Regions from separate parts of the Blastococcus colisei genome, predicted to be linked through region 1. Evidence: predicted binding sites of a transcription regulator. Region 1 holds the regulator's gene; each other region holds the start of a gene.
The links. Region 1 encodes LexA, which represses DNA repair genes until DNA is damaged. Its sites were predicted from a motif close to TCGAACANNTGTTCGA; they were not measured.
Positions count from the first base shown of each region.

Region 2: the regulator LexA is predicted to act here: its motif matches at 4,993-5,008, upstream of FHU33_RS00155 (HNH endonuclease signature motif containing protein).
Region 3: the regulator LexA is predicted to act here: its motif matches at 6,407-6,422, upstream of FHU33_RS04110 (HNH endonuclease signature motif containing protein).

Region 1 is NZ_VFQE01000001.1:1,388,376-1,398,300, forward strand. It holds gene hflX (GTPase HflX) at 1-261, shown strand, start outside; gene FHU33_RS06640 (phosphatase PAP2 family protein) at 339-1,058, shown strand; gene FHU33_RS06645 (hypothetical protein) at 1,033-2,082, shown strand; gene lexA (transcriptional repressor LexA) at 2,152-2,910, opposite strand; gene FHU33_RS24850 (LysM peptidoglycan-binding domain-containing protein) at 3,425-3,700, shown strand; gene FHU33_RS06660 (hypothetical protein) at 3,907-4,815, shown strand; gene nrdR (transcriptional regulator NrdR) at 5,364-5,864, shown strand; gene FHU33_RS06670 (vitamin B12-dependent ribonucleotide reductase) at 6,017-8,899, shown strand; gene FHU33_RS06675 (MBL fold metallo-hydrolase) at 9,278-9,856, shown strand.
Region 2 is NZ_VFQE01000001.1:25,424-35,348, reverse strand. It holds gene FHU33_RS00185 (FHA domain-containing protein FhaB/FipA) at 1-98, opposite strand, end outside; gene FHU33_RS00180 (FHA domain-containing protein) at 192-1,016, opposite strand; tRNA gene FHU33_RS00175 (tRNA-Leu) at 1,204-1,286, shown strand; gene FHU33_RS00170 (DUF1707 SHOCT-like domain-containing protein) at 1,354-1,797, opposite strand; gene FHU33_RS00165 (pyridoxamine 5'-phosphate oxidase family protein) at 1,890-2,369, opposite strand; gene FHU33_RS00160 (acyl-CoA dehydrogenase family protein) at 2,409-3,566, opposite strand; gene FHU33_RS00155 (HNH endonuclease signature motif containing protein) at 3,736-4,962, opposite strand; gene FHU33_RS00150 (aldose 1-epimerase family protein) at 5,164-6,078, shown strand; gene FHU33_RS00145 (MOSC domain-containing protein) at 6,080-6,811, shown strand; gene FHU33_RS00140 (RNA-binding S4 domain-containing protein) at 6,817-7,032, shown strand; gene FHU33_RS00135 (pyridoxal phosphate-dependent aminotransferase) at 7,200-8,399, shown strand; gene FHU33_RS00130 (nitrilase-related carbon-nitrogen hydrolase) at 8,396-9,160, shown strand; gene nhaA (Na+/H+ antiporter NhaA) at 9,204-9,925, shown strand, end outside.
Region 3 is NZ_VFQE01000001.1:846,360-856,284, forward strand. It holds gene FHU33_RS04085 (DEAD/DEAH box helicase) at 1-1,435, shown strand, start outside; gene FHU33_RS04090 (hypothetical protein) at 1,503-2,852, opposite strand; gene FHU33_RS04095 (aldehyde dehydrogenase family protein) at 2,923-3,792, opposite strand; gene FHU33_RS04100 (aldehyde dehydrogenase family protein) at 3,789-5,234, opposite strand; gene deoC (deoxyribose-phosphate aldolase) at 5,240-6,235, opposite strand; gene FHU33_RS04110 (HNH endonuclease signature motif containing protein) at 6,440-7,672, shown strand; gene upp (uracil phosphoribosyltransferase) at 7,739-8,362, shown strand; gene FHU33_RS04120 (Gfo/Idh/MocA family protein) at 8,365-9,255, shown strand; gene FHU33_RS04125 (dihydrofolate reductase family protein) at 9,349-9,912, opposite strand.

The DNA of each region.
Region 1 (9,925 bases):
CTGCCCGGCGCGGTCTGGGTGTCGGCCCGCACCGGTGCCGGTATCGACGGCCTGCGCGATCTGATCGCCGCCCGGCTGCCGCACCCGGACGTCGACATCGAGGTCCTCGTGCCCTACGACCGCGGCGATCTGGTCGCCCGGGTCCACCGCGACGGCGAGGTGCTCAGCGAGCGGCACGAGGACGCCGGTACCCGACTGAGCGCGCGGGTGGACGGCGGACTCGCCGCGATGCTCGAGCAGTTCGCCGTCCCGGTCGCCTGACCGCATCGTCCGACCCTGTCGGGGTGGAACCGCCTCGTCCGGATCACGGGGAGGTCACGGGCCGGTACCGTGACGGCGTGACGAGCGGCGTGGTGCGGGACGTCGGCGTGCCCGAGCGGACCCGTGTCGTCTCGATCGGCCGGCCGCCGTGGTGGGTCATGCTGCTCGCGCTGGTCGTCGGGAGCGTGGTTACGGCCGACCTGCTCGCCGGCGGCGTCCTCGAGCGGATCGACCTGCGGGTGTCGGAGATCATCGGTGGCTGGGGTCTGCGGGACTCGGCCGCCTACCCCGTGATCTGGGCCGTCACCCAGCTCGGCGGACGCGCCACGATCCTTATCGTGCTGGCGATCCTGGTGGGCTACCTGGCCTGGCGGCGGCACACCTGGATCCCGCTGTTCCGCGTCCTGCTCGCCCTCGGCACCCTCACCGTCGGCGTCTACGCCCTCAAGTTCGGCACCGGCCGCACGGCGCCCGGGCATCCCGACGAGCTCTTCTTCCACGTCGACGGGGTCTCCTTCCCGTCGGGGCACGTGGCCAACGCCGTGATCATGTGGGGTGTGGCGCGGTGGCTGGCCGTGGAGTGCGGACTGCCGGCCAGGGTGCAGCGCGCGTTCTGGTGGCTGAGCGTGGCCGGCCCCGTCGCGACCGGCGTCTCGATGGTGTCGCTGGACTTCCACTGGATCACCGACGCCGTCGTCGGGGGTGCCGTGGGCATCCTGCTGTTGGGCGTGGTTCACAGACTCGATGCAATCGTTCTGTCACGCTGGGTACGTGCCCGAGGCCGGCAGACCGCGTAGCGGCGTGCGGGGGCGGCTGCTGGCGGCCGGGGGAGTCCTCGGTGCCGGCGTCGTCCTCGGCTGTGCCGTGCCCGCGTCGGCCGAGGACGTCGCCGCGGCGCCGGCCACCCAGTGCCAGATCACCGACCCCCGGCTGGCGGAGATCTCCGGGCTGGTCGCCGTCGGCGACGGGTATCTCGCCATGAACGACGGCGGCGAGCAACTGGCCGTTCACATGCTCGACGCCGCGTGCCAGGTGATCGACTCCCACACCGCCGCGGTCGACCCCTACGACCCCGAAGACATGGCGGTCGCCGCGGACGGCAGCGTGTGGCTGGCCGACACGGGCGACAACAACACCACGCGGACGACGGTGGCGCTGCTGGCTCTCCGCCCGGACGGGACGACGGGTGTCTTCCGGCTCACCTACCCCGACGGGCCCCACGATGCCGAGGCCCTCCTCCTCGCGCCGGACGGAACCCCGTACGTGGTGACCAAGGAGGTGCTCGGCGCCAGCGGGGTGTACAGCACCCCCGCGTCGGCGCTCGTGGACGGCGGCACCGTGGCGCTCGCGAAGGTGGCCGGCGTGAACATGACGCTCACCGGGACCGCCGGTGGACCCGTGGGGCGGGCCGGCCAACTGCTGGTCACCGGCGGTGCGGTGTCCGCCGATGGCCGGCGTCTGGCGCTGCGCACCTACACCGACGCCTACGTCTGGCCGTTGACCGGCAGCGACGTCGTCGGCGCCCTGTCCGCGGAACCGGCGATCATCCCGCTGCCGGACTCTCCCCAGGGCGAGGCGATCACGTTCGCGGCGGACGGCCAGAGCCTGCTCGTCGCCAGCGAGGGGCTGCCCAGCGACCTCACCCGCGTCCCGCTGGCGCCTGCGATCGTCGAGGCCACCCAGCCGGCCCCCGACGGTGTCGTTCCCAGCTTCAGCGACCTGACCCGGTCGGGACTGTCCCCCTGGACGTCGGCTCTCATCGCCGCCTCCGTGGCCACGGTGGCCGTCTGGCTCGGCGGCAAGCTGCGCCGCCGACCCTGAGGTTCGCGGCACGGCGTCGTGGCCCCGTCCCTCGGCTCGCCGTCGGACGGGGAGGGACGGGGTCCGCTGTCAGACTCGGCGCAGGACGCTCACGACCCGGCCGAGGACGGTCGCGTCGTCGCCCGGGATGGGCTCGTACGCCGGGTTGTGCGGCAGCAGCCAGACGTGGCCGTCGCGTCGCTTGTAGGTCTTGACCGTGGCCTCGCCGTCGATCATCGCGGCGACGATCTCGCCGTTCTCCGCCGTCGGCTGCTGCCGCACCACGACCCAGTCGCCGTCGCAGATGGCGGCCTCGACCATCGAGTCGCCGACCACCTTCAGCATGAAGAGCGTTCCCTCGCCGACGAGCTCGCGGGGGAGGGGGAAGACGTCCTCGACCGCCTGCTCGGCGAGCACCGGGCCACCGGCGGCGATGCGGCCGACCAACGGGACGTAGGTCGGCGCCGAGAGCTGGGTGTCGTCGCCCTGACCGACCTCGGCGGGTGCCGGGACGGTGTGCGGCGAGTCGCCGGGAAGCCGGACGTCCAGGGCGCGGGGGCGATTGGGGTCGCGCCGCAGCCAGCCCTTCTTCTGCAGCACCGAGAGCTGGTGGGCGACCGACGAGGCCGACGACAGACCGACCGCCTCGCCGATCTCGCGCACCGAGGGCGGGTAGCCGCGCCGTTCGATCGAGTCGCGGATGACCTCCAGCACGCGGCGCTGGCGCTGGGTCAGGCCGTCGCCGTCGGCACCCCGGTCGGGGAACGATCGGACCGCCGCCGTCCCGGTCGTGGCGCCGGTGTCCGCCGACGCCTTGCGGCCGCCTGAGCTCCCGCTCTTCTCCGCCACGTCGCCTCCTCGTCCGCCGCTCGCGCAGCGCCTGTGTCCGTGGGACGACGGTAGCGCTTTTCCGGGCTCGGATCAAACACATGTTCGAAGTCGCCGGCCGCGTCCGGTGGCTTTCGTCGGACCTGTGCGGTAGACATCGCACAGGCGTTCGAATCGAACAAGCGTTCGAACGCTGGACGAGCCGGGAAACAGAGGAGGACGGGTCATGGGGAGCGTCGCACAAGCCGTACTGGAGTTCGACGAGGAGATCCTGGCGCCGTGGCGGCCGCGATTGGTGGTGGCCGGTGACGCCGGCGATGCCGCCGCGACGCGCGCCCCGCTGGCCCGACCGTCGCGCCGGAACCCGTCGAGGGTCGGCGTGTGCCGCCCTCCCGTCGCGCCTGGCACCCCTGCGCGCCGGACCGCCGGGCCGCGTCCCATCGGTCGGGCTCCCGCGCCCACCGCTGGTGCACCTCGCCGGCCCTCGGCCGGTCGGCGCCCTGCTGCGACGAGTGCCTCGGCGGCCGGTCTGCGGTTGACCCGCCGCGCCCGGCGGCTCGCCGTCGTGATGGCACTGGCCGCGGGCGTAGCGGTGGGATCCTGGGTGGGTCCGCTCCTCGGGGGTGACTCCGGCGGCCTGCGCCTGGCGGGGGAGACCAGTGTCGTGGTGCAGCCGGGCGACACGCTGTGGTCCATCGCTTCTTCGCTGGACGGCTCCGGGGACGTCCGCGCCCTGGTCGACGAGATCCAGACGCTGAACCACCTGCAGGGCGCCGACCTCGTCCCTGGTCAGACCCTGCTCCTCCCGTGAGCGGAGCGCCGCGCAGTCGGAGGTTGTCGCGCTGGGTCCGAGCGCTCGACCAGCGGGAAGCGCACGGAACGGCCGCGACGACGCCCGGGCCCCTGCCCGCCGTGCTCGCCACGGCAATAGGTCCACAACGTCGAGGCGCGACTTCGTCAACCCTCAGTGCGGGCGCCTTCACGCTCAGTGGTCGGTTTACCGCTTACGGTCGTCGCGTGTCAGGCGCCATGGAGAACCGAGCAGCTGTGTTCACCGATCAACCCCAAGCCGTCGAGGTCTACCAGGCAGGGACCTGGTGGGCAGGCGAGCTGCTCGGCTGGCGGCACGACGCCAACGGTTCCTGCCAGGTGTGGGTGCGCGTCGTCCTCGGCGGTGTCGAGGAGACCGCGTGGACCGACCTGGCATCGCTGCGCCTGCCCGAACGGCACCTCGCCGTCGCCGCCGGGCCGACCGGGCCCCCCGCCGCTGCTCCGGGCGCGCAGGAGATGTCCGTCGCACGCCACCCCTCGGGCCGCCGGGCCCGATCGACGGATGCCGACGGCGCCGCCACCGCCGGGCTGGCGATGGTGCGCGACCTGTCCGTCGTCCCCGAACCCCCGTCGACCGGCGGTCGTCGGACCGCTGAGGAGACGGCACAGTTCGCGTCCGTGGGGCGCCGACGCGCCCCTGAGGTCGCGGAGCCGCCGGCGACCGGGCGTCGCCGCGCCCCGGAGACGGCGGAGTCGCCGTCGGCCGGACGGCGGCGCGCTCCGGAGACCGGCGAGTCACTGGACATCGGCCGGCGTCGCGCGCCGGAGGGTGCTCCGGCTCGGCCCGCCGCTCCCGCGCTCCCTGGTCGCCATCGTGCATCCGGCGAGCTCGGTCGGCACCGGACGGCCGACACCGGCATGCTCGCGGCGGTGCCCCAGGAGGCCTCGTCGAGTACCACCCGTGTCTCTCCGGGCCCGGTCGACGGGGGTCCGTCGCGGCCGCGTCCGGCTGTCCGGCCGGAGAGGGGCGCGACGCGTACGGGTTGGACGGCTCCTGAGGGGCTCGAACCCGAGCTGCTGACCCGGCCGATGCGCATGAGCGACCACGTGCCCCACGCCCGCCGTCCTCGCGTCGACGGGTCCGTCGGCGGCTGAGGCCGTGTCGGCGAGGCCGTCCCCGATCCGACCGGTCGGGCGTGCGGGGCGCCTCTCGGCTCGGTCCAGCGCGCCGCCTCGACCCGGTCGCCGGCGTCCGCCGGCGACCGATGCCGTCCGGGAGGGTGCTGCCGGTGGCCTGCGCGGGGAGCGGTGGTCCTCGCGCCCTCTGCGAGGTCGGTGGCCGAACGCCGGGTCGGGCGCGGTCGCACCTGCGTCGGCGGCCGTGCGCCACGGTTGCGGTGCGGCCCGGCCGGAGTGTCGACAGGCGGCTGCTCGGCGCGCCCTGCCGGCGTGTCGTGTGACTCGTGGGGAGCGATGTCTGCCCTGGTGACCGCAGGGTCAGGACGGAACACGCCGAGGAACCGATCACTTGCACATCTTGTGTGGCCGGGCCTAGGGTTCCCCTACATCTAGTAGTTACAGAGTTGTAAGCCTGTCCACAGGCTGCTCCCCAGGTTCTCCCCGGGGCGTCCACCGGATGTCCCCAGGAAGGTCCACAGGAGCCGTCTCCCGGCGGGCCACATCTCGGAAGGAGGTTTCCTGCGATGCGCTGCCCGTTCTGCCACAACGCCGACAGCCGGGTCATCGACTCGCGGGAGGCCGACGAGGGGGCGACGACGCGTCGTCGCCGCTCCTGCCCGAAGTGCGGACGCCGGTTCACCACGGTCGAGGAGGCCGTGCTCGCCGTCGTCAAGCGCAGCGGGGTGAGCGAGCCGTTCAACCGGTCCAAGGTCGTCGCCGGTGTCCGCCGCGCCTGCCAGGGGCGGCCGGTGGACGAGGACCAGCTGCAGAAGCTGGCCCAGCAGGTCGAGGACGCCATCCGCGCCACCGGTGCCGCGGAGGTCCCCAGCAACGAGGTCGGGCTGGCCATCCTCCGGCCCCTCCGTGAGCTCGACGAGGTCGCCTACCTGCGCTTCGCGAGCGTCTACCGCTCTTTCACCTCGGTGGCCGACTTCGAGAAGGAGATCGCCGAGCTCAAGGCCCGGCAGTCGCAGGCCGCCGAACCGTCCGGATCCGTCCCCTCGGGCTCCCTCGCGGACGCCTGAGAACTGTCAGTACCGCCCGCTAGACACGAGTTCGACGCACACCACCTGCACAGCACGATCGCGGCTCTTCCCCAGCCCTCCGATCCACCCATCGCGCAGCACAGCACCGCGCACACGACACAGCGAATGACGATCAGGGAGAGCTCCACACCATGACCGAGACCGACGACCGCTTGGCCGGCTCCCGTACGCGACGCACGGCCAAGGCGCCGAGCCGGGGCAAGGGTCTGAAGATCAAGCGCGTCTTCACCACCGCCGGTGTGCACCCCTGCGACGAGGTGACCTGGGAGCGCCGCGACGTCGTCATGACCAACTGGCGTGACGGCTCGATCAACTTCGAGCAGCGCGGCGTGGAGTTCCCCGCCGAGTGGAGCATCAACGCCACCAACATCGTCACCACCAAGTACTTCCGTGGCGCCGTCGGCCAGCCCCAGCGGGAGAGCAGCCTGCGTCAGCTCATCGACCGGGTCGTGCTCACCTACGGCGCCGCCGGTCGCGAGCACGGCTACTTCGCCAGCGAGGGCGACGCCGAGATCTTCGAGCACGAGCTGACCTGGATGCTGCTGCACCAGGTGTTCAGCTTCAACTCCCCGGTGTGGTTCAACGTCGGCACCAGCGCGCCGCAGCAGGTCAGCGCCTGCTTCATCCTCGCGGTCGACGACGAGATGGACTCGATCCTGAACTGGTACCGCGAGGAGGGCCTGATCTTCAAGGGCGGCTCCGGTGCCGGCCTCAACCTCTCCCGCATCCGCTCCTCGAAGGAGCTGCTCTCCTCCGGCGGCACCGCCTCCGGCCCCGTCAGCTTCATGCGCGGCGCCGACGCGTCAGCCGGCACCATCAAGTCCGGTGGCGCCACCCGTCGCGCGGCGAAGATGGTCGTCCTCGACATCGACCACCCCGACATCGAGGAGTTCATCGAGACCAAGGCGCGCGAGGAGAACAAGATCCGCGCGCTGCGGGACGCCGGCTACGACATGGACCTCGGTGGCAAGGACATCACCAGCGTCCAGTACCAGAACGCCAACAACTCCGTGCGCGTCTCCGACGAGTTCATGCGCGCGGTGGAGGAGGGCACCGATTTCGGTCTGCGCGCCCGCATGGACGGCTCGGTCATCGAGACCGTCGACGCCAAGGCCCTCTTCCGCAAGGTCACCCAGGCCGCCTGGGAGTGCGCCGACCCGGGCATCCAGTACGACGACACGATCAACGACTGGCACACCAACCCCGAGACCGGCCGGATCAACGCATCCAACCCGTGTTCGGAGTACATGAGCCTGGACAACAGCTCGTGCAACCTGGCGTCGCTGAACCTTCTGAAGTTCCTCAAGAGCGACGGCACGTTCGACTCCAAGAACTTCGTGAAGTCCGTCGAGCTGGTCATCACGGCGATGGACATCTCGATCTGCTTCGCCGACTTCCCGACCGACCCGATCGGCGAGACCACCCGTGCCTACCGTCAGCTGGGCATCGGCTACGCCAACCTGGGCGCGCTGCTCATGGCGACCGGTCACGCCTACGACTCCCGTGGAGGCCAGAGCCTCGCGGCGGCCATCACCTCGCTGATGACCGGCACCGCCTACCGCCGCTCGGCCGAGCTCGCCGGCATCGTCGGCGCCTACGACGGGTTCGCCCGCAACGCCGACGCCCACGCCCGGGTCATGCGCAAGCACGCCGCGGCCAACGACGCCATCCGCCCGGTCGGCGCCGACGACGCCGACGTCCTCAAGGCCGCCACGCAGCAGTGGCAGGAGTGCCTGGAGATCGGCGCCGACAACGGCTGGCGCAACGCTCAGGCTTCGGTGCTGGCCCCCACCGGCACCATCGGCTTCATGATGGACTGCGACACGACCGGCATCGAGCCGGACTTCTCGCTGGTCAAGTTCAAGAAGCTGGTCGGCGGCGGCTCCATGCAGATCGTCAACCAGACGGTGCCGAGGGCCCTGAAGAGCCTGGGCTACCAGGAGGAGCAGATCGAGGCGATCGTCGAGTACATCGCCGAGCACGGCCACGTGGTCAACGCCCCGACCCTGCGTCCGGAGCACTACGAGGTGTTCGACTGCGCGATGGGCGAGCGGGCCATCTCCCCGATGGGCCACGTCCGCATGATGGCCGCGGTGCAGCCGTTCATCTCCGGCGCGATCAGCAAGACGGTCAACATGCCCGAGTCGGCCACCATCGAGGACGTCGAGAAGATCTACTTCGAGGGCTGGAGGCTCGGCCTCAAGGCGCTGGCGATCTACCGCGACAACTGCAAGGTCGGCCAGCCGCTCTCCGGTGGCAAGGGCAAGAACGACGGCACCAAGGACGAGGTTGCCGCCGAGGCCACCGCTCCGGCGGCCCTGTCGCACCCGGTCCGCAAGCGGCTGCCGAAGAAGCGCACCAGTGTCACCACGTCCTTCAGCGTCGCCGGCGCCGAGGGCTACATGACCGCGGGCATGTACGAGGACGGCAGCCTCGGCGAGGTCTTCCTCAAGCTCGGCAAGCAGGGCTCGACTCTTGCCGGTGTGATGGACGCCTTCTCCATCTCGCTGTCCATCGCGCTGCAGCACGGTGTGCCGCTGGAGACCTACATCCAGAAGTTCACCAACATGCGCTTCGAGCCCGCCGGAATGACTGACGACCCGGACATCCGGATCGCCCAGTCGGTGATGGACTACATCTTCCGTCGCCTGGCGCTCGACCACCTGCCCGTCGAGAAGCGGGCCGGTCTCGGCATCTTCACCGCCGAGGAGCGGGCCGCGCAGGTCTCCGGCTACGGCACCTCCGCCTCGACCTCCACGGTCACCGAGGAGGAAGAGGTCGACCTGGAGCAGCTGCGCAACTCCGCGCCGATCGAGACCGCCAAGGTCGAGGAGAAGGTGACCCCGGAGGGCCCGAAGTCGGTCAAGGAGGCGCACTCCTCGGCCGAGCTCCTCGAACTGGTCACCGGAACGGCCACCGACGCGCCGCTGTGCATGACCTGCGGCACGAAGATGCGCCCGGCCGGCAGCTGCTACGTCTGCGAGGGCTGCGGCTCCACCAGCGGCTGCAGCTGATCGATCGCCAGCTAGTCCGAACGACCGGCGCCCCGGTCCTGCCTCGTGCGGGACCGGGGCGTCGGCCGTCTGGCCTGCCCGGACTGTCCCGGAGGCCCGACCGCAATTCGCGTCATCGGGCTGCCGCAGGGCCCGACGTTCGACGCTGCCGACCACCGAGAGGTGGCCCTGGGTCGTTGCATGCATGAGCCCTGGCCGCAGCCCCGCTGCGAGCGCCTCGAGTGTCGGCGTCCCCTCGGCCGATACGAGCCGCGCACCCCGCCCGGATGCGCCTCGCGGCGATTGCCGAGAGTCCCATGCCCGCGGGCTGACGCATCCGGAGGCAAAGGGGCACGCCCGGGACCGCGCGGTCGCCTGCCCTGTTGTTACGTTCCGCCCATGCCGGAACTCTCACGCACCGCCCGCCTGGACGTCCTGGTCGAGGGGTACGTGCGCATGCCGCACGTCGCGGGAACGGTGAGCCTCGTCCGCGACGCCGACCGGGTCGTCGTCGTCGATCCGGGCATGGTGGCCGACCGCGACCTCATCGTCGGCCCGCTGCGGGAACTCGGCGTCCGACCCGAGGACGTGACCGACGTCGTCGTCAGCCACCACCACCTCGACCACACCGTCAACATCGCGCTCTTCCCACCGGTCCCGGTGCACGACTTCCAGTCCGTCATCGAGGGCGACACCTTCACCCGCCGGGCCGCCGACGGCGTCCAGCTCACGCCGAGCATCCGGCTGCTGGCCACCCCGGGGCACACGCCGCAGGACATCACCACGCTCGTCGGTACCGCCGACGACGTCGTGGCTCTGACCCACCTGTGGTGGATGGCGGAAGGCCCGGAGGAAGACCCCTACTCGACCGACCGGGAACAGCTGCGACAGCAGCGGGAACGTGTCCTCGACGTCGCCACCCTGGTCGTCCCGGGGCACGGCGCGCCCTTCCGCCCGGGTTCATCGACCCCCCGCTGATCGGGCTGCCTGCGACGCACCCCCGCGTCGGCGGGCCAGTGCGACCACGTCATCGAGGCCGGCTCGCAT
Region 2 (9,925 bases), 1.4 Mb from region 1:
AACAGGTCGGCGCGCACGACGCGGAAGGCCGCGAAGATGAACAGCCAGAGCAGCAGCAGGAACCCGAAGCGGAAGACCTGCAGGACGATCTCGCTCATTGCACCGACTCGCTGGCGCTCGCCGGCTCCACGAGCGGCGCTGCTGTGTTCATGCGTGACCTCGCAAGCTCGGTCACCGAGGACGCAGCCCTGTCACTGGCCGTCCTGGCGGTACACCAGCACCGAGTGGCCGATCCGGATGACGTCGCCGTCGGAGAGCGCATGCCGGCTGACCCGCCGGCCGTTCACGAGCGTGCCGTTGGTGGAACCGAGGTCCTCGACGGTCGCCGTGCCGCCGTCGAGGACGACGTCGACGTGCTTGCGGCTCACCCCGGTGTCGGGCAGCCGGATGTCGGCCTCCGTGCCGCGGCCGATGACGTTCCGGCCGGTGGACAGCTCGTGCCGGGTGCCCGGGCCGTCGACGACCAGGACGTGGGTGACGCCGGGACGGTTGCCCGCGCGGCCGGTGAACGAGGGGCCCTGCTTGCCGGTGTCGGTGGCGATCCGTCCACGCAGCGGCGGCAGCGGCGGCAGCGGTGGGTGAGCACCGGCCTGGGGTCGCGGGGGAGCGGCGACCGCGAAGTCGTCGCGCGACGGGGGACGGGCCGGGTCGGCGACGTGCGAGCTGACCTCGAAGACCCCTGTGGGGAGGTCGGTGTCCTGCTCGAGCCGGACGGTGACCTTGTCGAAGACCTGGTAGCCCTCGTCGTCGATGTGCTCGGACACCATGTCGGCGAGCTCGCCGGCCAGCTGGTCCGACCACTGCCCGAGGTGCTCGAAATCGGTGCGCCCCAGCGTCACGACGTAGACGTTCGGTGCGAGCACGCGGCCCTCGCCCATGACCGAGCGCTGCTCGTCGGCCTCGCGTTGGAGGGCCTGCGCGATCTCGGCCGGGTGCACCTTGCCCTTGAAGAGGCGGGCGAAGGCCAACCCGACCATGCCCTCGAGGCGGCGCTCGAAGCGCTGCAGCACGCCCACAGTCGCTCCTCTGCACTCGGCTGACCGTCCCGTGTCCCACCAGTGATCGTAGCCGGGACACGCCTGCCGGACCGGCCGGTAACTCGCCGGTGAGTCATATGGCCCCGAACGGCGTGGGCAACGGCCGCGCGACGACCCACCCCCCGGCCGGGCGACGGCTCCCGGCTGCTAATCTCGTCGGGCGCCAGGGCAAGTGGCGGAATGGCAGACGCGCACGGTTCAGGTCCGTGTGTCCGAAAGGACGTGGGGGTTCAACTCCCCCCTTGCCCACCCAGTTCGACCAGCACCCCGTCGCCCGGTCCGCCCGGAGGCGGGGTTCTCTGCTTCCCTGCCGAAGTCAGGTGAGCCGGCCGGGCCCGTCGCCGCGGCGGGTCAGGGTCTGTGCCAGCAGGACCGCCCCCCACGGGCCGATCACCCAGACCGGCCAGAAGTAGAGGAACTCCCAGCTGGCCAGCGAGGTCGCGGCCCAGATCGTGAGCACGATCAGCGACGTGGTCGCCCACGACCGCCACGATTGCGGGTCGGCGTCCCAGCCGCCGTGCCGGTCGACCGTCGAGGTGCTGCCGGCGGCCGGCCGCGGGTCCGGCCGGGCAGACGGGACGGCGGAGGGCAGGTCGGCGGTGAGCGCGTCCAGCTCGCCGTAGGTCTTGGCGGCGTAGGCCCGCGCGAGGCGCTCGTCGTATTCCTCCACGCTCAGCCGTCCGGCGGACATGTGCTGGCCGAGGGCGGTGGCGACGGCGGCACGGTCGGCGTCCGCGGCGCGCAGATGGGGCTCGGGCATCGCTGCTCTCCTGGTGCGGAAGTCCCCAGTCTCGCCGGTCAGGGGCGGCCCGGTCCACCGACGGACGCCACGCGTTCCCCCGCGGAGCGGCGTCAGGTGCGGGTGGTCCGGGTCAACCCTCGCCCCGGACGCCAGGAGGAGACGACCAGGGCGGTCTTCTCCTCGTTCAGGGCGACCAGCACCACCTGGTCGAGCTCGACGCGGAACAGCTCGAAGCCCATGTGCCCGGAGGGGATGCCGGCCGCTGTCGCGTACCGGGTCCGCTCGGCGGCATCCGTGACCGGGATGGCGCGCCCGCTGAGCTTCGCGTCGGCGTCGAACGCATCCGGTTCGGAGCTGCCGCTGTGCAGGGCGAAGCGCGGGTCGCGGCGCAGGTCGGTGAACTTCACCGACCCCGGCATGCCGGCCAGCCACGGCTCACCCAGGACGAAGTGCATCTCGATCCCGCTGATGCGGGGGGAGCCGTCGGCCCGCAGCGTGGCGAGGAACGTGTGCCGGTGGGCGTCGAAGGACGCCCGCACCCGGGCGGCGAACGCCGGTTCCTCGGTCTCGACGTCGGCGAAGACAGCCATGCACGAATGCTGCACCCGCCCACCGACAGAACGGGGGCATCAGCCTCCGGCGGCCTCGCGGGCGAGGGCCTTGCCGATGACCATCCGCTGGATCTGGTTGGTGCCCTCGAAGATCTGCATGACCTTCGCCTCGCGCATGTAGCGCTCCGCGGGGAACTCCCGGGTGTACCCCGCGCCGCCCAGGACCTGGACGGCGTCGGTGGTGACCTTCATGGCGGCGTCGGTGGCCACGAGCTTGGCGATGCTGGCCTGCCGCCCGTACTCCTTGCCGGCGTCCTTGCGCCGGGCCGCGACCAGGTACACGGCGCGGGCGGACTCGACGGCGGCGGCCATGTCGGCGAGCAGGAACGCCACTCCCTGGTGCTCGACGATCGGCCGGCCGAACGCCTCCCGCTCGCCGGCGTAGCGGACGGCGAGGTCGAGGGCGGACTGGGCCAGCCCGACGGCGACGGCGCTGACGCCCAGGCGGCCGGAGTCGAGCGCGGCCAGGGCGATCGACAGCCCGCGGCCGCGTTCGCCGACCAGCCGGTCGGCGGGGACGGGGACGTCGTCCAGCCGGATCGCGGCCGTCGTCGACCCGGTCAGCCCCATCTTCTCCTCGGGCCTGGCGGGGGAGAACCCGGCGAGGTCCGGCGTCAGGTGGAAGCAGGAGATGCCCCGCTCACCGTCGTCGGGGGTGCGCAGGAAGGTGGAGTAGAAGTCCGCGTGCCCGCCGTGGGTGACCCAGGCCTTCTCGCCGTTGGCCAGCCACCCGCCGTCGCTCGCCTTGGCACTCGCCCGCATGGCGGCCGGGTCGGAGCCGGCGTGCGCCTCCGACAGGCAGTACGCGCCGAGCAGCCGGCCCCCCACCATCTCGGGCAGCAGGTCGCGGCGCTGGGCCTCGGTGCCGAACCGGTCGATCGGGAAGCAGGCGAGGGTGTGCACGCTGACGCCGAGGGCGACGCTGGCCCAGCGGGCGGCGAGCTCCTCGACGACCTGCAGGTATACCTCGTAGGGCTGCCCGCCGCCGCCGACCTCCTCGCCGAACGGCAGTCCCAGCAGCCCGGCGTCCCCGAGGGTGCGGAACACCTCGCGGGGAAAGCGTTCCTCGCGCTCGTACTGCGCGGCCTTCGGCGCCAGCTCGGCGTCGGCCAGCTCGCGGGTCAGCGCCAGCAGGTCGTGGGCCTCGGGGGTGGGCAGTTCGCGGTCGACCGGCACGGTGCTCCCTCGTCGAGATCAGTCCAGCTGACGGTACAAGCGCCGCCGCCCCGGTACGGATCGAGCGCCTGGCCACTGACCAGTCTCGTCCTCGCCGGCACGCGCCGTGCGCACGACCCGTCACCCCTGCGGTGCCGGCTGGCTCACGGCCGGTACCGCGATCGTCGGGCTATGGACCCGATCCCCGTATCCGGATCTCCGATCCGTCGGGGCGGTAGGTGTGCCAGACCGTGGTACCGGGGTCGCGAGCGACCCGGAAGCCGCCCTCGTGGACGGCGGTGTGATGCCGTTCGCAGATCAGGGCGCCGTTGTCGCAGGAGGTCTCTCCACCCCATGCCCAGTGATCGACATGGTGGACGTCGCACCAGGCCGGCGGGGCGGTGCAGCCCGTGAAGACGCAGTGCAGATCGCGCTCTTCGATGGCGCGACGGATGCCCGCCGGGGCGGTGCGCTGCTCCCGGCCCACGTCGGTGGGCAGACTGTTCGGGCCGGTGAGGATCCGGGAGACGCCGGCGTCGCAGGCGATGCGGCGGGCGGTCTCGGCGCTGATCGGTCCTCCGAAGGACAGTGCGCCGAAGCCGGGCATCCCACGTTCGGCGCACAGTGCCATCCAGTCGATGGTGACCCGCACGTGTGGACGTTGCCCACGCACGTCGGGCAACTGGTCGCCGTGCAGCGCCTGGCGGCACAGCTCGACGAGGGCATCACCCTGCCGCTCGGCGGAACTGCGACGGTCACCGGCCGGCCGGTGACCGTTCATGACCGCTTCCAGCGCCGTGTGCACCGTCTCGGCACCGACCGGATCCAGGTGCCCGGACAGGTACGTGCGTCCACCGGCCGACGTCGCCATCCGGAACACCCGGGGCAGCCCGGCGGCGTCGTCCAGGGTGCCGTCGGGGTCGATGCCGGCCACCCAACGGCGGACGGCCTGGGCGGTGTCCTCCGGACCCAGCGCCAGCGCCGCATCCGTGAGGATCTGATCGGTCCAGCCCAGGTCGATGTCCTGCCCGGCGGCCTTCGCGACCCGCTCGGGAGTCACTGCGGTGGTCACCACGGCGACATGCGCAGGCGTCACCGCACCGGCGGCGTAGGCGGCCGCCAGCGCAGGGAGGTCTCTCAGCCGCCGGCCGGCCCGCACCAGCCCGGCCGCCTCGCGACCGGAGACCCGGCAGTGCCCGGTCAACCACGGCTTCATCGACGCCATGCCGTCGCCGGTGTGCACCTGCCTGGCGTCCCCGGCGCCGACGGCCCGGGTCTGCATCGCCGTGAGCCGGTTGATGCCGATCTGGGCCAAGGGGATGACCCCGCGCAGCTGCTCGTCGGACAAGTCGTCGGGGTCGAAGTCGGCCGGATCCAGCTCGGCGAGCTGCTCGAGCACCGACACCCACGACGACACCGCCCAGCACCTGCCATTCGCACCGACTGATCGAACGTATGAGCGAAGAATAGCGAGGCGGTGCGACGAAAAGAGAAGCTCAGACGGCCTGTGGACAACTTCTTCCCGTCCACAGGATCAGGACTCCCGAGGTGCAGCGGAGATCGTCCGAGGTCGACTGTGGTGAGCTGACGCACAGGCGGACACGGGGAGGTCGCACAGATGCCTGACACATGGCCGGACGAGCGGCCGACCGACGTGCAGCTGAGCGCCGGCGCCGCCCGCCTCGCCGTCGACCTGCGTGGTGGCGGCATGCGCCGGCTGACCGTGGGGGACTGGGAGGTGCTCGACGCCTATCCGGCGGGCACGGTCGTCGACGGCTGGCCGGGTGCGGTCCTCCTGCCCTGGCCCAACCGGATCCGCGACGGCCGGTGGACGTGGCAGGGGCGGGAGCTGCAGCTGGAGGTCGGCTCCCCCGAGGCGCCGCACGCCATCCACGGCCTCGTCGCCTGGCAGCCCTGGACGGCGCTCGAGACCTCGGACGACGCCGCCACCGTGGGGACCGTCGTGGAGCCGCATCCTGGCTACCCGTTCCGGCTGGCCGGCGCCGTGGACTACCGGCTCGATCCCGGCCGGCTGACCGTGACGCTGCGGGTGCGCAACCTCGGCACGGAAGCCGCCCCGTTCGGCGCCGGTTTCCATCCCTACCTGTCGGTCGGGGCGTCGCACGACGGCGGCATCGGCGATGCCGACCTGACGCTGCCCGTCCGCACGGTGCTGGAGCTCGACGGCGGGCTGCCGACGGGCCGCCGGTCCCCGTTCGACGGCGCCGTCGGCCGGCTCGGTGACCGCGTCCTCGACGATGCCCTCACCGACCTCGTCCGTGACGACGACGGCTGGGCGCGGACCCGGCTGCGCGGTCCGGCGGGCGAGCTGGAGCTGGCGGTCGACGGCGCGTGGTCCTGGCTCCAGGTGTTCAGCGGCGACGTGCTCCCCGAGGGCCGGTGGCGCCGGACCCTGGCGGTCGAGCCGATGACCTGCCCGCCGAACGCGCTGGCCGACGGCGTCGACCTGCTCGTCCTCGAGCCCGGCGAGGAGTGGGCGGGCATCTGGACGCTGGCCTGGACGGCGGGCTGACGTGCGGGTCCTCGAGCTCTGGCGCTACCCGGTCAAGTCGCTGCAGGGAGAGCGGCTGGCCGAGGCGCAGATCGGTGCGCTCGGCATCGACGGCGACCGGCGCTGGGCGCTGTTCGACCGCGACACCGGCCTGGGCCTCACCGCCCGGCGGGTGCCCGAGCTGCTCTTCGGGTCAGCCCGCCTGCGCGCCGACGGCGGGGTGGAGGTGGTCCTGCCCGACGGCTCGGTGACCACCGATGACGACACCCTCTCGGGCTGGCTCGGCCGCCGGGTGGAGCTGCGCGCCGCTGCCGAGGACGGCGACGTGGCCCCGACCTACGAGACGCCGGTGGACGAGGAGGAGCCCGACCCCACCGAGTGGCTGCAGTGGGAGGGCGCCCATGGACCGTTCCACGACAGCCCTCGCATCCGGCTGTCGCTGGTCTCGACGGGCACGCTCGGCACGTGGGACCGCCGGCGGTTCCGGGCCAACGTCGTCCTGGACGGCGAGGGCGAGGAGCACCTGCGGGGGCAGGAGGCGGAGCTCGGCGGCGTGCGGCTGCGGTTCGGCATCCCGATCCCCCGCTGCGTCATGACCACCCGCCCGCAGCCCGGCGGCATCGCGCGTGACACCTCGGTGCTCAAGACGATCCACCGCGAGCGCGACGGGCTGCTCGCCGTGCGGGCGGCCGTCATCCGGGGCGGCTCCGTCGGCACCGGCGACGTCCTCGTGCCCGACGGGTCGGCAGACTGAGCGCCATGCGCACCGTCGACCTGCGGCCTGGCGAGGACACCATCCGGCTCGGTCAGCTGCTCAAGCTGGTCGACGCCGTCCCGACCGGCGCCCAGGTGAAGGACGTGCTGTTCTCCGGCGCCGTCCGGGTCAACGGCGAGCCCGAGGAGCGCCGCGGCCGCCAGCTGCACCGCGGCGACGTCGTCTCGGTCGAGGGCATGGAGGACGTCCGGATCGGCTGACCGGTCGGCGCGGCCCGAGGAGCTCGCGACTCGGCCATGGACGGTTCCACGTGGAACCGAGGCCTCTGCCAGGCTGGCGGCATGGTCCGCGCCCCGATCCGTGTGCCCCGGTGGCCCGCGGCCGCCGAGAAGAACCGCAGCGTGCAGGTCGTCCTGGAGGGAGCGCGATGAGCCGGGCCCCGTACCTCTCGGCCCGGCTGCAGGGCTTCGGGACGACGGTCTTCGCCGAGATGAGCGCGCTCGCGGTGGCCACCGGCTCGGTGAACCTCGGCCAGGGGTTCCCCGACTACCCCGGCCCGCCCGCGGTGCTCGACGCCGCCCGGGCCGCCATCGGCACCGCCGCCGACCAGTACCCGCCGGGTCCCGGGATCCCCGAGCTGCGCACCGCCGTCTCCAGGCACGTCCGGCGGTTCCGCGGCCTGCACCACGACCCCGACAGCGAGGTCCTCGTGACGGCCGGGGCCACGGAGGCGCTGTCGGCAGCACTCCTGGCGCTGATCGAGACCGGCGACGAGGTCGTGCTCTTCGAGCCGATGTACGACTGCTACGCCGCAGGCATCGCCATGGCCGGGGGCGTCGCCCGGCCGGTGCCGCTGCATCCGCCGAGCGACAGCGCGGGGCCCTGGACGTTCGACCCCGCCGACCTGCGGACCGCGATCACCGGGCGCACGAAGGTCCTGTTGCTCAACACCCCGCACAACCCGACGGGCAAGGTCTTCACCCGCGAGGAGCTCGCCCTGCTGGCCGACCATGCCGTGGAGCACGACCTGCTCGTGCTCGCCGACGAGGTCTACGAGCACCTGGTCTTCGACGGGGCCGGCGACGGGGAGGGGCACCTCTCGATCGCCACGCTCCCGGGGATGCGCGAGCGCACGCTGACGGTCGGCAGCGCCGGTAAGACCTTCAACGTCACGGGCTGGAAGATCGGCTGGATCTGCGGGCCCGCCCCCCTGGTCTCCGCCGTCCGTACCGCCAAGCAGTTCCTCACCTACGTCAACGGCGGTCCGTTCCAGCCCGCCATCGCGGCCGGCCTGGCGTTGCCGGACGAGTACTTCGCCGGGGCAGCCCGTGACCTGCAGTACCGCCGGGACGTCCTGGTGCGAGGGCTCCGCGAGGCCGGGCTGCCGGTGATCAGCCCGGAGGCCACCTACTTCGCGACGGTCGACGTGCGGCCGGTGCAGCCCGACGGCGACGGGCTGGCGTTCTGCCGCGCGCTGCCGGAGCGCGCCGGTGTCGTCGCCGTTCCGACCGTGGTCTTCTACGCACCGGAGCACGCGCACCTGGGCCGGCACCTCGTCCGGTTCGCGTTCTGCAAGAGTGACGCCGTCCTGGGCGACGCCGTCGAGCGGTTGAGGAGGCTCTCGTGAGGATTGCCGCGGTGCAGCACGACATCGTCTGGGAGGACCGGGAGGCCAACTTCGCGCGGCTGGCCCCGCAGGTCGCCCGGGCGGTCGGGGCAGGGGCGGAGCTGGTGCTGCTCACCGAGACCTTCAGCACCGGATTCACCATGACGCCGGGCATCGGTGAGCCCGAGGATGGCCCGTCGGCGCAGTTCCTGGCCGGTCAGGCCGCCGAGCACGGGGTGTGGGTGGGCGGTACCTGCCCGGAGATCGCCGCCGGGGAGCAGTTGCCCTACAACTCCTTCGTGCTGGCCGGTCCCGACGGCGTCGCCCACCGCTACCGCAAGCTGCACCCGTTCACCCACGCCGGCGAGCACGAGCGGTTCCGGGCGGGGGAGAAGCCGGTGACCGTCGAGATCGGCGGTGTGAGGATCACGCCGTTCATCTGCTACGACCTGCGCTTCGCCGACGTGTTCTGGAAGGCCGCGCCGGAGACCGACGTCTACCTGGTGCCGGCGAACTGGCCCAGCCCGCGACGCCTGCACTGGCAGACGCTGCTGCAGGCGCGGGCCATCGAGAACCAGGCCTACGTCGTCGGCTGCAACCGGGTCGGGACCGCGGGTGACGGCACCGAGCACGTCGGCGACAGCCGGATCGTCAGCCCCATGGGAGAGCTGCTGGCCACCGCGGCCGGCGTCGAGACGATCGTGCTGGCCGACGTCGACGCCGCCGAGGTCACGGCCACCCGCGACCGGCTGAGGTTCCTGCCCGACCGCCGGGGGGACTGAGGGGGACTCCCTCCGGAGACGTCCGGGTCCTAGCGTTCCCGGGGTGACCACTGTCGCCGGCGCGAGCCGCCCCGGGTCGGCCCATCTCGCCGCGCAGCTGTCCGCGCCCGTACGGAGGCTGATGCGCTCCGGCGTCGCCGGCGCCGGCCTGATGGTGGCGGCCACCCTGCTCGCCCTCGTCTGGGCCAACTCGCCGTGGGGGAGCTCCTACGAGCGGCTCTGGCACACCGAGCTCGCCCTGCGGTTCGGCACCGCCGAGATCGCCATGGACCTGCAGCACTGGGTCAACGACGGCCTGATGGTGTTCTTCTTCTTCCTGATCGGCATGGAGGTGCGTCGCGAGCTCTCCATGGGGGAGCTGGTGCAGCGCAGCCGGCTGACCGTCCCCGCGCTGGCGGCGGTCGCGGGCCTCGTGATCCCGGCACTGCTGTACCTGGCCATCAACGCCGGCGGGGACGGTGCGGTGGGCTGGGGCATCCCGATGGCCACCGACACCGCGTTCGTCCTGGGCGCCCTGGCGCTCTTCGGCCGGCACTGCCCGATCCAGCTGCGGGTCTTCCTGCTGTCGCTGTCGGTGGTCGACGACATCGGCGCTCTCACCGCCATCGCGATCTTCTACTCCGACGAGATCGACCCCGTCGCGCTCGGCATCGCGGGCCTGTGCGTGCTGGCGTTCATCGGGCTGTCCCGCATGCAGGTGTGGCGGGGGCCGGCCTACTTCGCCGTGGGCGCGGTGATGTGGGTGGCCATGTACGAGTCGGGCGT
Region 3 (9,925 bases), 540 kb from region 1:
CACCGAGAACACCGCCGTCGAGGCCGCGACCGGGCCGACGTTCCACGAGCTGGGCCTGCCCCAGCTGCTGGTGACGGCGCTCGAGCGCCGCGGCATCCACCGCCCGTTCGCCATCCAGACCTCCGCCCTCCCGGACGCTCTCGCCGGGCGCGACGTGCTCGGCAAGGCCGCCACCGGTTCGGGCAAGACGCTGGCCTTCGGCCTGCCGCTGCTCGCCCGCATCGGCGCCGAGGTCAAGAACGGCCGCCGTGCCCCGCGCGGGCTGGTCCTCGTCCCGACCCGCGAGCTGGCCCAGCAGGTGCACGACAACCTGGCGCCCCTCGGCCAGGCCACCGGTGTCCAGCTGGCCACCGTCTACGGCGGTGCGCCCATGTACCGCCAGATCCAGCAGCTCCGTCGCGGCGTCGACGTCATCATCGCCACCCCTGGCCGGCTGCAGGACCTGATCAGCCAGGGTGAGGCGACCCTCGCCGAGGTCGTCGTGACCGTGCTGGACGAGGCCGACTTCATGGCCGACCTGGGCTTCCTCCCGGTCGTCAAGGAACTGCTCGACCAGACCGACCGCAACGCCCAGCGGCTGCTGTTCTCGGCCACGCTGGACGGCGAGGTCGATTCCCTGGTCCGCCGCTACCTCAAGGACCCGGCGCGCCACGAGGTCAAGCGCACCGGCGACGACGCGCCGCCGGCCGAGCACCTGGCGTTCAGCCTCGCCTTCCGCGACAAGCTGCAGGTGGCGACCGAGCTCGCCGGCCGCCCCGGACGCACGATCGTCTTCGCTCGCACCCAGCTGGGGGTGGACCGGCTGGCGGAGAACCTGAAGGCCGCCGGCATCAAGGCCGAGGCCATCCACGGTGGGCTGCCGCAGTCCGCGCGCAAGCGCGCCCTGGAGGAGTTCACCGACGCCCGGTCCCCGGTCCTGGTGGCCACGGACGTCGCCGCGCGCGGCATCCACGTGGACGACGTCTCGCTGGTCCTGCACTACGACCCGCCGACGGACGCCAAGACCTACCTGCACCGCTCGGGCCGCACCGCCCGCGCCGGTGCCGCCGGCGTCGTCGTCTCGCTGCTGCTGCCTGATCAGGTGGGCCAGTCCAAGCGCCGGTTCCGCACCGCCAAGGTCGACCCGGCCATCGACCGGATCCGTCCGGGCGACCAGGCGATCCTCGACCTGGTGGCGAAGGGGGTCCCGGTGGAGCCCAAGGAGCGCACCCAGCGCGACATGCGTCGTGGCGGTGGCGGTCCCGGCGGCCGTCCCCGTCGGGACGGCGACCGCCCCACCGGCGGTCACCGTGGCGGCCCGCGTCGCTCGTTCGGCGACAAGCCGCGGCCGGCCGGTGAGCGTTCCGGTGGCTCGTACGGCGAACGTTCCTCGGGTGGCGAGCGCGGCGGGCGTTCGGGTGGTCGGCCGAGCCGGCCCTCGCGCTACAGCAACTGAGCACCGAGCACTGACGCAAGCGGCCGGTCCCGGGATCCCCGGGGCCGGCCGCTTCGTCGTTCGGCGTTCAATCGCGGAAGACGAGCGCTCCGCTGATCTGGGTGACGACCTGGTCCCACTCCCCGCGCAGCGTGGCGGCGTCCTCGGCGCGGAGCACCGCCCGCGGCTCGGCCTCACCGCGGGCGACGGCCTTGCCGAGAGCGGACGTCGGGGAGAGCAGTGCGTCGACGCGGGCGAGGCCCGCGTACTCGGCCAGGTCGCGGACGCCCTCCACGGGCTGGGCGAAGGCCTGGTGGTCGACCAGTCCGGCGGCGCCGTCGGCCACCTCGGACAGCACCTCGGAGAGCTCGGTGAGGTCGTAGCGGTCCTGGTCGGCCGGCAGTGGCGGGACGTCGGTGTCGGCGACCTCCGGCCAGGAGGCGATCTCCATGAGGTCGTGGTCCTCGGTGCCCCTGCAGAAGCGCGCGAGCGCTTCGGGGGTATCGAACACGAACACCTCGCCGTTGCGGCCCAGGAAGCGGGCGACGTCCTCCACGTAGCAGCGCAGGGTCACCCCGGCGCCCTCGGGGACGACGACCTCGACGGGCAGGATGCCGACCGCCTCCCAGAACGCCCCGGCCTTCGCGACCTCGCTCGGGGATGCGCTGATCCGGCCCCCGCGGGCAATGGTGCGCACCGGAGCGCCGGCGGTCGAGCCCGCCTGCTCCTCGTCGTCCACGAGCACCATGTCATCCCCGCGGCCGCCCCCCACGTCGTCGGTGTCGACGTCCTCGGCCCCCGCCGCCGACGGGTAGTCCTCGAGCGTGGCCGAGCCCGCGCCGGTCCAGTCGAAGTGGTCGTCGAGCTCCTCGACGACGTCCTCCCACAGGTCGTCGAGGACACTCCCGACGCCGACCCAGGCGTTCTCGCCCGAGCGGCCGACGAAGGCATCCACGCCGAGGCCGAGCGAACCGATCTCGGGCTTGGCGGCCAGCTCGGCGACGGCCTCGAACTGGGTCTCGTCGTCGTCCTCGTCGTCGTCACCGCCGGTGTCCAGGCACTCGGCGAGCCGGCTGACGATGTCGACGGTCGCGGCCAGCTCCTCGACGGCCCACCGGTCGGGGCTCTCCGCGGCGATGTCGTAGACGCCGTCGAGGTCGAACCGGTGGTCGTCGTCGGGCGTCAGGTCGGCGGCACCGAGCCCCACGACGACCGGCCACACGGGGTGGTCGGCGAGGTCGTGGTCGGTGCTGCGCCGGCAGAACGCGGCGAGCGCCGCGGGGGTCGGGAAGAGGTGGACCTTCGCGACGTCGTCCTCGGTGGTGCCGAGGAACGCCTGCCACTCCTCCCCGTCCTCCTCCCACGGGGGAGCCCACAGCGTGTAGCCGGTGCGGTCATCGAGGGTGAGTGCGATCGGGACGATGCTGGGCCTGGCCACGGCTCCATCCTGCCCGGTCCACCCCCGGGCGCGCGCCCGGGTTGGGGAGCGGGGGGCGCCGGCTGCGTCGCTAGACCCCGATCGGGTGCCACACCGTCTTCGTCTCGAGGAACGGCGTCATCCGGGACAGGCCGGGATCCGCGGTCCAGTCCGGATCGGCCGCCGGCGCGCGCAGCACGCGCTTGACCGTGCCGGCCGCCTCGCGCTCGAACTCCATGGCCCGCCCCGCGGGTGCGCCGGTCAGGTCGATGGCGTCGACGTCGGCGTGCTCGGCCAGCCAGGTGCCCAGCTCCGCGGCGTCGCCGGTCAGCAGGTTGACCGTGCCGGCCGGGACGTCACTGGTCGCGAGCACCTCGGCGAGCGTCACCGCGGGCAGCGGCCGGTCCTTCGACGTCACGACGACGGCCGTGTTGCCGGTGGCCAGCACCGGCGCCAGGACGCTGACCAGGCCGAGCAGCGAGGACTGCTGCGGCGCCAGGACGGCGACGACGCCGGTCGGCTCGGGCATCGAGAAGTCGAAGTACGGCCCGGCGACGGGGTTGGCCCCGCCGAGGACGGCGGCGAGCTTGTCGGTCCAGCCGGCGTACCAGACCCAGCGGTCGATGGCGGCGTCGACGGCGGCGCGGGCCTTGGAGCCTGACAGCCCCTCGCCGGCGGCGACCTCCTCGCAGAACTGGACGTGCCGGCCCTCCATCACCTCGGCCACGCGGTAGAGCACCTGGCCGCGGTTGTAGGCGGTCGCGCCCGACCACGTGCCGAACGCGGCGCGGGCGGCGACGACGGCGTCCCGGGCGTCCTTGCGGGAGGCCCAGGCGGCGTTGGCGAGGAAGTGCCCCTTGGTGTCGGTGACCTCGTAGGTGCGCCCGGACTCCGAGCGCGGGAAGGCGCCGTTGACGTAGAGCTTGTAGGTCTTGCGGACGGCGAGCCGGTCGGAACTCACTGATCGTTCCCCTTCAGGTAGGCGGCGAGCCCGTGCCGGCCGCCCTCGCGGCCGTAGCCGGACTGCTTGTAGCCGCCGAACGGCGACGTCGGGTCGAACTTGTTGAACGTGTTGGCCCACACGACGCCGGCTCGGAGCTGGTTGGCGATCTTGAGGATGCGCGACCCCTTCTCGGTCCAGATACCGGCCGAGAGGCCGTAGGTCGTGTTGTTGGCCTTCGCGACGGCCTCGTCCGGCGTGCGGAAGGTGAGCACGCTGAGCACCGGCCCGAACACCTCGTCGCGGGCGATGCGGTGCGCGGGGGAGACGTTGGTGAAGACCGTCGGCGGGAACCAGAAGCCGCGGTCGGGCAGATCGCAGGCCGGCTGCCACCGCTGGGCGCCCTCGGCCTCGCCGTAGTCCGACAGCTCGCGGATGCGGGCGAGCTGCTCGGCGCTGTTGATCGCGCCGATGTCGGTGTTCTTGTCCAGCGGGTCGCCGACGCGCAGCGTGCCGATCCGCCGCTGCAGCGAGGCGATGACCTCGTCGTGGATCGACTCCTGGACCAGCAGCCGCGAGCCCGCGCAGCAGACGTGCCCCTGGTTGAAGAAGATCCCCTGGACGATGCCCTCGACCGCCTGGTCGATGGGGGCGTCGTCGAAGACGATGTTGGCCGCCTTGCCGCCGAGTTCGAGGGTGAGCTTCTTGGCGGTGCCGGCGACCGCGCGGGCGATCGACTTGCCGACCTCCGTCGAGCCGGTGAACGCCACCTTGTCGACGTCCCCGTGCTCGACCACCGCACGGCCGGTGTCACCGGCGCCGGTGACGATGTTGACCACGCCGGGCGGCAGGTCCGCCTGCCGGCAGACCTCGGCGAACAGCAGGGCGGTGAGCGGCGTGGTCTCCGCCGGCTTGAGGACGACGGTGTTGCCGGTGGCCAGGGCCGGGGCGATCTTCCACGCGAGCATCAGCAGCGGGAAGTTCCACGGGATGACCTGGCCGGCCACGCCCAGCGGCCGCGGGCCGGGTCCGAGCCCTGCGTGATCGAGCTTGTCGGCCCAGCCCGCGTGGTAGAAGAAGTGCGCCGCGGCCAGGGGGACGTCGACGTCGCGGGACTCCCGGATCGGCTTGCCGTTGTCCAGCGACTCCAGGACGGCGAACTCGCGGGCGCGCTCCTGGAGGATCCGGGCGATCCGGAACAGGTACTTGCCGCGGTCGGCCGGGCGCATCGGGCCCCACACGCGGGTGAACGCGCGCCGGGCGGCGGCCACGGCACGGTCGACGTCGGCCTCGCTGGCGGAGGAGACCTCGGTGAGGACCTCTTCGGTGGCCGGGTTGACGCTCTTGAACGCCTCACCGGTGCCGTCGACGAACTCGCCGTCGATGAAGAGGCCGTAGGAGGGCGAGATGTCGACGATGGACCGCGACTCGGGCGCGGGGGCGTACTCGAACATGCTGGTCATCGCTGTCAGTCCACCGTGACGTAGTCGGGGCCGGAGTAGTGGCCGGTGCGCAGCTTCTGCCGCTGCAGCAGGAGGTCGTTGAGCAGGCTGGAGGCGCCGAAGCGGAACCAGTCGGGGTCCAGCCAGTCAGGGCCGACAGTCTCGTTGATCAGCACCAGGTGCTTGATCGCGTCCTTCGTCGTCCGGATGCCGCCGGCGGGCTTGAACCCGATCTGGCGGCCGGTCGCGGCGCGGAAGTCGCGGACCGCCTCGAGCATCACGAGGCTCACCGGGAGGGTCGCGGCCGGGTTGACCTTGCCGGTGGAGGTCTTGATGAAGTCGCCGCCGGCGAGCATGGCGATCCACGAGGCGCGGCGGACGTTGTCCAGCGTGACCAGCTCACCGGTCTCGAGGATGACCTTGAGGTGTGCCTCTCCGCAGGCCTCCTTGACGGCGACGATCTCCTCGTAGACGTCGAGGTAGCGGCCGGCGAGGAAGGCGCCGCGGTCGACGACCATGTCGATCTCGTCGGCGCCGTTGGCCACGGCGTCCTCCACGTCGGCGATCTTCACCGCGCGGCTGGCGCGGCCACTGGGGAACGCGGTGGCGACCGCCGCGACGTGGATGCCGCTGTCGCCGAGCGCCTCGCGCGCGACGCCGGCGAGGTCGCCGTAGACGCAGACGGCCGCGACCTGCGGGCAGGCGGGGTCGCCCGGGTCGGGACGGCGGGCCTTGGCGGCCAGCGATCGCACCTTGCCGGGGGTGTCGGCGCCCTCGAGCGTGGTGAGGTCGACCATCGCGATCGCGGTGTCGATGGCCCAGGCCTTCGAGGTGGTCTTGATCGACCGGGTGCCCAGCATCGCGACGCGACCCTCGGCGCCCACCTGGTCGACGCCCGGCAGGCCGTGCAGGAAGGCACGGAACGCCGAGTCGGAGCGCGTCACGTCGTCGTACGGCGGGAGCGGCGTCATCAACGCGCGCGCGCCGTCGGGCAGCGCGTCGGGGTCGAGCACGTGGGTCATGCGCGCCATTCTCCCCTGCCGGGGGTTCGTGATCCGAACCTGCAGCCCCGATGGGGTGGGGCGTCGATTGCGCTCGTACTCCGGGGAGTGGGTCAAGGGGCTGACGCCATCTGTGTACAGCGCCTTGACCTGGGGATTCATGCTGCGATAGCCGCTGTGGCGCGATAGACTTCGAACACTTGATCGAGCGGTGTGGGAGGTGTCGTGGGCGAGCTGGCATCGGCGCTGGACGCCCTCGCCGCCGAGGACCTGCATGCCATGGTTGCGCCCCAGCTGCTGGACCGGAGCGCGGAGCTGGTGCGGGCGCGGAACCGGATCGACGCCGAGCTGGCGCGCACGGTGCGGGTGGCCGACCTGACGCAGGCGCCGGAGCACGACGGGTTGAAGACGATGCGGTCGTGGTTGCGCGGGCATGCTCGCCTCTCGCCGTCCGCGGCCGGTCAGCTCGTGCGCAACGGGCGGGTGCTGGAGCATCTGCCTGCGGTGGCGGCCGGCTGCGCTGCCGGTGAGATCACCGCCGAGCAGGTGTCGGTGCTCGCCCCGGTGGTGTCGCCGGAGAACGTGGCGGCGGCCGCCGAGCAGGGTGTGGACCTGGCCGAGGTCGATGCGGTGCTCGCGGAGACGGCTGCCACCCGCCAGCACGCGCACCTGGGTCGGGTGGTGCACCACTATCTGGAGCGACTCGACCCCGACGGCAGCGAGCCCGATCCGACCGAGCAGCGCTCGCTGCGGATGACGAAGCACTCCGACGGCAGCCTGAGTGGCGCTTTCGACCTCGACGCGGTCGGCGGGGAGAAGGTGCAGTCGGTGCTCGAGTCGTTCGTGCAGGCCAACCGGCCCGCCGGCGACCTGCGCACCCGCGCCCAGCAGCTCGGTGATGCGCTGGTGCAGTGGGCCGACGTCACCCTCGCCTCGGGCCAGGCGCCGATCATGCGCACGGTCAAGCCGCACGTCATCGTCCTGATCGACGTCGAGGACCTGGCCGACCCGGCCACCGGCCCCGGTGCGGGCGAGATGGGGTTCGGCGCCGTCATCTCCGCCGCCCGGGCCCGCTGGCTGGCCTGCGACGGCACCATCAGCAGGGTCGTCATGGGGCCCGACGGCGAGGTCCTGGATCACGGGCGGACCAAGCGGATCGTCCCGCCGGGCCTGCGCCGGGCCGTGGAGGTGCAGGAGCGGCACTGCGTGTTCGCCGGCTGCGAGGCGCCGACCCACTGGTGCGACGTCCACCATGTCCAGGAGTGGGTGCTCCACGAGGGCCCGACCAGCCTGGAGAACTCCGCGCTGCTCTGCGAACGTCACCACACCAAGGTGCACCACGGCTTCCGGGTCGAACGACAACCCGACGGCCGATGGCGCACCTGGCGACCCGACGGCACCGAGATCCTCGTGCTCCAGCGCATCACCGGCGGGACGGAGCGCGCCCGTACGGGCTGAGCGGGCTCCACCACGGAAGCGAGCGGGCGCGGACCGGGCGTGTGTGCTGCCGATACGGTGTGCCGCGTGCAGCTCACCGTCGTCGACCACCCGTTGGCCCGTGCCCGTCTGACCAGGATGCGCGACGAGCGGACGGACAACGCCATGTTCCGCGCCGCCCTGCGCGAGCTCACGCAGATGCTGGTCTACGAGGCGACCCGCGATCTGGCCATCGCCGAGGAGCCGATCCAGACGCCGGTCGTCGCGACGACCGGCTTCCGGCTGGCCGCACCCCCGTTGATCGTGCCGGTCCTGCGGGCCGGCCTCGGGATGGCCGACACCGCGCACGGGATGCTGCCGGAGTCGCAGATGGGCTTCGTCGGCCTGGCCCGCAACGAGGAGACCTTCCAGCCGGAGGCCTACATGGCGTCGTTGCCGGCGTCCCTGGTCGACCGCGAGGTCTTCGTCCTCGACCCGATGCTGGCCACGGGCGGCTCGCTCGTGCACTGCTGCGGTCTGCTCACTGCCCGCGGCGCCACGTCGATCACCGTCCTGTGCGCGCTGGCCGCGCCGGAGGGCATCCAGCGGCTGGAGGAGAGCGGGCTGCCGCTGCGGGTGTTCACCGCCAGCGTGGACGAGGGGCTCAACGACAAGGCCTACATCGTCCCCGGCCTGGGCGACGCGGGCGACCGCCAGTTCGGCGCGGTCTGACCGTGCGCTTCGGCGTCCTGGGCACCGGCTTCTGGGCCAAGGAGATCCACGCCTCGGCGCTCGCGGCGCATCCGGCCGCCGAACTGGTCGGCATCTGGGGTCGTGACGTCGCGAAGGCGGAGGCCGTGGGCGCGGAGTTCGACGTCCCCGGGTTTGCCCACGTCGACGAGCTGCTGGCGCAGGTGGACGCCGTCAGCATCGCGCTGCCGCCGGACGTGCAGGCGCCGCTGGCCGAGCGCGCTGCCAGGGCGGGCAAGCACCTGCTGCTGGAGAAGCCGATCGCCCTCGACGTCGAGGGCGCCGACCGAGTGGTGGCCGCCGTCCGGGATGCCGGCGTCGCGTCGGTCGTGTTCTTCACCTTCCGGTTCCGTCCGGCGACGGCGACCTGGCTCGAGCAGGCGGCCCGGACGACGCCGGCCGGTGGGCACGGGTCGTGGCTGTCGTCGCTCGCCGGCTCGCCGTTCGACTCCTCGCCGTGGCGCAAGGACCGCGGGGCGCTGTGGGACATCGGCCCGCACGCGCTCTCGCTGCTCGTGCCCGCGCTCGGCCCGGTGGTCGCCGTGCAGGCCGGCGCGGGGCTGGGGGACACCGTGCACCTGGTGCTCACGCACGAGTCCGGCGTGGCATCGACGGTCACGGTGTCGCACACGGTGGCCCCGATGTCGGTGGGCAACGAGTTCTTCGTCCACGGGGACGCCGGTCGGCTCGTGCTGCTGCCGGAGGACGGGGTGGCGCCGGAGGCCTTCGCGGTGGCCGTCGACGAGCTGATGCAGGCCGCGGTCGCCGGTGGCACGCACCCGTGCGACGTCGGCTTCGGGCGGGACGTCGTCGCCGTGCTCGCGGCGGCCGCACGCGCGCTGGACTCCGGCTGCCGGGAGCCGGTCGGCCGGTGACCACCGCGACGGCGCAGCGGACGAGGAGGACGGGGCTCCCGCGGTCCAACCGGTTCGGCCCATCACCCCACTGACGCCCGGCGGGCGCCCGGCTCAGCGGGCGCGCTCGTGCCGCAGCAGGACGACGCCGTTGCCGAAGGTCCGCGCCTCGACCAATCGCAGGTCGGTCGGTGCACCCGACGGCCCGAAGAGCTGCCGCCCACGGCCGAGCAGCACCGGGTTCACGAAGAGCCGGTACTCGTCGATCAGGTCGTGCCGCCGGAAGGTCGCGGCGAGGTCGGCGCCGCCCAGCACCATGTCGCCTCCGGGCCGGTCCTTGAGCGCACGGATCTCGGCCGGGTCGACCTCGTTCCGCACCTCGGTGGCCCAGTCGACACGGTCCAGCGTCCGCGAGAAGACGATCTTGGGCATGTCCCGCCAGATACCGGCGAACTCCTTCATCGGCGCGGAGACCTCCGGGTCCTGGTCGGCCGTGGGCCAGAACGCCGCCATGAGCTCCTGGGTGACCCGTCCCTCGAGGAACGTGCTCGCGGTCGCGAGCTGCTCGTTGACGTAGGTGTGCAGCTCGTCGTCGACCCGGTGCCAGCTGATGTCGTGGTCCGGCCCCTCGAAGAAGCCGTCGAGCGACACCGACATGTGCACGATGATCTTCCGCATCGAATCTCCTCCA